2 regions of the Chroococcidiopsis cubana SAG 39.79 genome follow, and region 2 is predicted to be linked to the other one. Evidence: riboswitches for the same ligand, from Rfam matches in the RefSeq annotation. Region 2 holds a riboswitch; the other holds the start of a gene.
The links. Region 2 has a riboswitch for cyclic di-AMP ahead of ntrB (nitrate ABC transporter permease). Riboswitches for the same ligand answer to the same signal wherever they lie in the genome.
Positions count from the first base shown of each region.

Region 1: linked by a shared signal. The riboswitch ahead of DSM107010_RS28500 (glycosyltransferase) and the one ahead of ntrB (nitrate ABC transporter permease) in region 2 are both predicted to bind cyclic di-AMP.

Region 1 is NZ_RSCK01000077.1:16,483-18,957, reverse strand. Features, by position in the region: gene DSM107010_RS28505 (selenium-binding family protein) at 1-684, opposite strand, end outside; cyclic di-AMP (ydaO/yuaA leader) riboswitch at 1,035-1,170, shown strand; gene DSM107010_RS28500 (glycosyltransferase) at 1,314-2,475, shown strand, end outside.
Region 2 is NZ_RSCK01000004.1:202,634-205,108, forward strand. Features, by position in the region: gene DSM107010_RS04635 (ABC transporter substrate-binding protein) at 1-152, opposite strand, end outside; gene ntrB (nitrate ABC transporter permease) at 372-1,214, opposite strand; cyclic di-AMP (ydaO/yuaA leader) riboswitch at 1,314-1,462, opposite strand; gene DSM107010_RS04645 (ArsB/NhaD family transporter) at 1,618-2,475, opposite strand, start outside.

The DNA.
Region 1 (2,475 bases), on a different contig from region 2:
CCAAAAATGCAATTGCTGACCGTAATTTCCGGCTGCGACATCGTTGAGGTCAAAGCCTGGATAATACGTTTTGGGTGCGCCCCATTCGCTACTTACCATGATGTTATGGCGCGGCTGATACCAAAAGTCATAATTAAACTTCATTGCCGTAGCTTGTTGTTCCCAACGTCCGACAATATCAAAGTTTTCATCGAGTAACAAAAAGCCGCCAGGTGCATTCCCTTGACTATCACCTAACATCGAAATCATCACATGACCATCTGCTAGACAATGGACTGTATGAGGGGCTGTTAAATTTGTTTTCGCTTTGATTTCTTCTGGTTCGATGACTTTATAAATTTGAGGCGATCGCGTTTCTTTTGTATCTACAATATAAATCCGGCTCGATCGCTGTCCAGGTACGATCGTAAAACGACGAGATTTACTCGCGTCACCGTGACACGAACTACATGCATTCCAACCAAAATGATGTAACTCATCGCCTAAATAAGGCATCGGTAAGCGATGAATTACCTGAGAATATGTCGGAGAGTCAGGATCGACATCAATCGTCGCTAAATAATCTGGTGCTTCAATTCCCGTACCCGTATAAAGTGCGATCGCATATAATGTTTTTTCTCTTTCTGCTTGCATCGCCGCTTGGGGAGATGCATAGCCAGGACCGCAGCAAGTATGATTGGTCATTGGTCATTTGTCGTTGGTCATTGGTTAAGTGCGGATACGACATGTCATATCTCTACAGTTAACCGTCTACTAATAACAAAACTAGCATTGATTGCTAGGAATACCGTACTATGTTTGTATTTCTTACAGATGGCTGAGATCCAGCAGTTGTAAATCAATTGTCAAATTACTGTTCATCTGACTGTGACGCGCTAACAGCACTTGAACGAATGACAACCTTCACGAGTAGTTCACAACTCAAATAGAAGTTTCACATACAATACTTAACAATCTGACCGAGTTTACTTCACAGTTTGTAACTTTTATTGACAGAACGTAGGGAGCGTGGTTTAGGATGTAGTTAACCAGATTAAATAAGTCAGCCTAATCCAATCATAATTGGAGCGGAGGAACCGAATTTTGGGGCTTATCTCTGAGATAAACAGAGAGGGACATCTCTCAGTCCTAGCCCGTCAGCTAACTTCGTAGGCGTTGAGAGGAGACTGTAAAGATCGAAGATTTCTAGATCCCATTCAGTGTCCTTGGCTGGTTTAAACCCGCTACGTTTTACCTGTACTTGGTGCTAAGGAATTGATTCCTGATGGCAGCCAGAGGCAGGAAAGCTAGCCATAAGGAGAAGCAAACCAACAATGTTAGAAAAACAGAATCGCATTGCTTTAATTTCTGTTGATGGCGATCCAGCGATTGCGATTGGGCAAGAAGAGGCTGGAGGTCAAAACGTTTACGTGCGCCAAGTCGGTCTTGCCCTTGCCCAGCAGGGATGGAAAGTCGATATGTTTACTCGCCGTAGCAGTAAAGAACAAGCGGCGATCGTGCAACACAATGCTAATTGTCGCACGATTCGGTTACCAGCGGGAGCGCCAGAATTTATCGGACGGGACGAACTATTCAGTTATTTACCGGAGTACGTCAAAGCTTTCCAAGCTTTTCAACAACAACATGGATTTCGTTACTCGCTCGTCCACACTAACTACTGGCTATCTGCTTGGGTGGGAATGCGATTGAAGCAACTGCAACCTTTGAGTCAGATACATACATATCACTCGTTGGGTGCAGTTAAGTACAGAAATATTGACGAGATTCCCGCGATCGCTACCAAACGGTTAGCAGTAGAAAAAGCTTGTTTGGAAACAGCGGAACGGATAGTAGCCACCAGTCCTCAAGAACAAGAACACATGCGATCGCTTGTTTCAACCACAGGACAAATTGATATTATCCCCTGCGGTACGGATATAGACAGATTTGGGGCAATCGAACGCGAAGCAGCGCGGCAGCAGTTAGGAATTGCAGCAAATGAAAAAGTCGTGTTGTATGTCGGTCGATTTGACAAACGTAAAGGGATTGAAACCTTAGTGCGATCGGTGGCAAGATTGCACGCAGCAGGTCGGACTAACTTGAAATTAATTATCGGTGGTGGCAGCCAACCCGGTCGCTGTGACGGCAGAGAACGCGATCGCATTGAAGGAATTGTTGGAGAGTTAGGTTTAGATACGATAACTGTTTTTCCAGGTCGCTTGGACGATCGGATTTTGCCAGTCTACTACGCAGCTGCCGATGTTAGTGTCGTCCCCAGTCACTACGAACCTTTTGGTTTGGTAGCAATTGAAGCGATGGCAAGCCAAATTCCCGTGGTTGCTAGCGCTGTCGGCGGTTTGCAATTTACCGTAGTTCCAGAAGAGACGGGATTACTCGCACCTGCTAAAGATGACGTTGCGTTTGCCCAAGCGATCGATCGCATCTTAGCCGATTCTAGCTGGGCAAGAAAGTTAGGGGAACGAGGTCGGCAACGGG
Region 2 (2,475 bases):
TTCGGATCGACTATTTGTTCAATAGCTGCGGCTTCTGCTGTCAGTCCTGTGGCGCTTCTGTCGCCGCTAATCGCGCAACCACCCAGCGACATTCCCGCCGCTGTCGCGCCTATTCCTGCTAAAAACTCGCGTCGCGTCCAGTTGGTGTTCATATTAAGTGAGTGGCGCGTAATAACTAGGGTGTAGAGTGTGGGGGGGGGATTGGTAGTTGGTAGTTGATAGTTGGTAGTTGCACCTGAAGCTCCCCTGCTTCCTTGTCCCCCTTCGCCCCCTAATCCCCACTCCCTTCGGTCGCGGGGAAGAGCGAGTTCCCCCTTGTCCCCCTTGTCCCCCTCAGCCTCCTCAGCCTCCTCAGCTCCCTCAGCTCTCTTCTAAGCGGGGCGGCGGTGGATGACTAGAGATTCAATTTTGGCAACGGCGAAGTCTAACAGTAAGCCTGTTAAGCCAATTACCAATACTGCGAGGAAGACGGAACTAAGATTGAGGCGACTCCATTCATCCCAGACAAAAAAGCCAATCCCAACACCACCTGTGAGCATTTCTACAGCAACAATTACCAGCCAAGCGATACCTAAACTAATTCGCAAGCCTGTAAAAATATAAGGTAAACTAGCGGGTAAAATAATTTTAGTTATCTGTCTCCAACGTGGCATTTCTAAAACTCTAGCAACGTTGATATAGTCTTTCGATACGCTAGAAACACCCAAGGCTGTATTAATAATTGTGGGCCACAAAGAAGTAATAAAAATTACAAAAATTGCCGAAGGATCTGCCAAATTAAAAATCGCTAAGGCGATCGGCAACCACGCTAAAGGCGATACAGGTTTGAAGATTTGAATAATGGGATTGAGTGCCATCATTGCTGGCTTTGACATTCCAATCAAGAAGCCAACAGGAATTGCTACTGCTGCGCCTAAAGCAAATCCGATTAATACTCGTCGCAGACTTGCCAACAACAGCCAGCCAATGCCTAAATCGCCTGGACCGCGTTGGTAAAATGGATTGAGAATGTAGTCTAAATTCGCTACTAGTGCTTGTGGTGGAGTAGGCATTAATTCGGGATTGACAAGAGCGATCGCCCACCACAAAATAATGATGCCCAAGAAACCAGCGGCAGGTAACAGAACAGCATCCCTGATAACAATCGGTCTAACCCTTTTCCACGCAGCTTGTCCGGCTACTGCTAGAGTAGCAAGATTTAACTGAAATATCATATTGATACTCCTCAGAGTTAATCGCAGGTACGTAAAATCGAGCAGTACCAGATAGGAACACTGATGAGTTCAAAACATTAATGAAATAATGCTTACTCTTCAGTCTCCTCTCAATGCCTACGAAGTTAGCTGACGGGCTAGGGCTGAGAGATGCCCCTCTTAAATTAAGATAAGCCCCTTACAATTGGTTCCTCCGTTCTAGCTTCATCTATATACATGTGAAGGACTAGATTAGGCTGACTTACTCTAACTTTCCTAAGATATCATCGCTATTTCTCAACCGTCAATCATTCTGTAGATATATGTATTTATTTGGTAATTGGTGATTGGTAATTGGTAAGTGGTAAGGCAGCGAGCGGAGTTTTTGGGTAGCGATCGCAAATCGCAAATGACAAATGACCAATTAAATCAAAAACCGAATTGTAACGTATATAGCAGCAACTATTAATTGGACTGCCATTACGGGTAAACCATATTTGAGAAAGGTTTTAAATGAAATTCGCCGTCCGTGTTGTTCGGCAATTCCGGCAGCAACTATGTTAGAAGAGGCTCCAACTAAAGTTCCGTTTCCACCTAACGTTGCACCAAACATCATGGCATAAAACAGAGGTAATACTTCTGCTGGCAACTCTCCTGTAAAACTTTTTTCTAGAATTACTGGCGATGCCAAACCAATATTGACTACATACTGTTTGAGTAACGGAACCATTGCCACAACCAAAGGAATGTTTGGCACGACGCTTGAGACTATACCAACAAAAAAGAGTAACGCTAGCGAACCTAAAGCAATATTTTTTCCTAAAATTGCTGCTAGAACACCAGAAAGGCTAGTCACGACGCCAGTTTTCTCTAGTCCACCAATTAAGACGAAAATGGACATAAAAAATATTAACGTATTCCAATCGACATCTCGCAAAATATTATTAACTGTATCAATTTTGCTATGATGTGACAGTAACAATGCTAAAGCTGCACCTAATAAAGCTACCGCAGCAGGAGAAATTGGAATTGGTAACATTTCCCCAATAACAAAGAATGTTAAAACACCAGCAATCAAAACAATCCCTAATGTTAAAACTTGAGGATGATTAATTTTTGGATGGGGAAGATGTTCTAAATCTTCTAAATCTTTATGCCAAATTTTACGAAATAGAAATGGTAGCATTGCAACCACAGTAATAACTGCAATAACTCCACCTAAACTGAGGCGCGCGAGGTAATCAATAAAGCTGACGTTTACGGCATCTCCGACAATAAATGT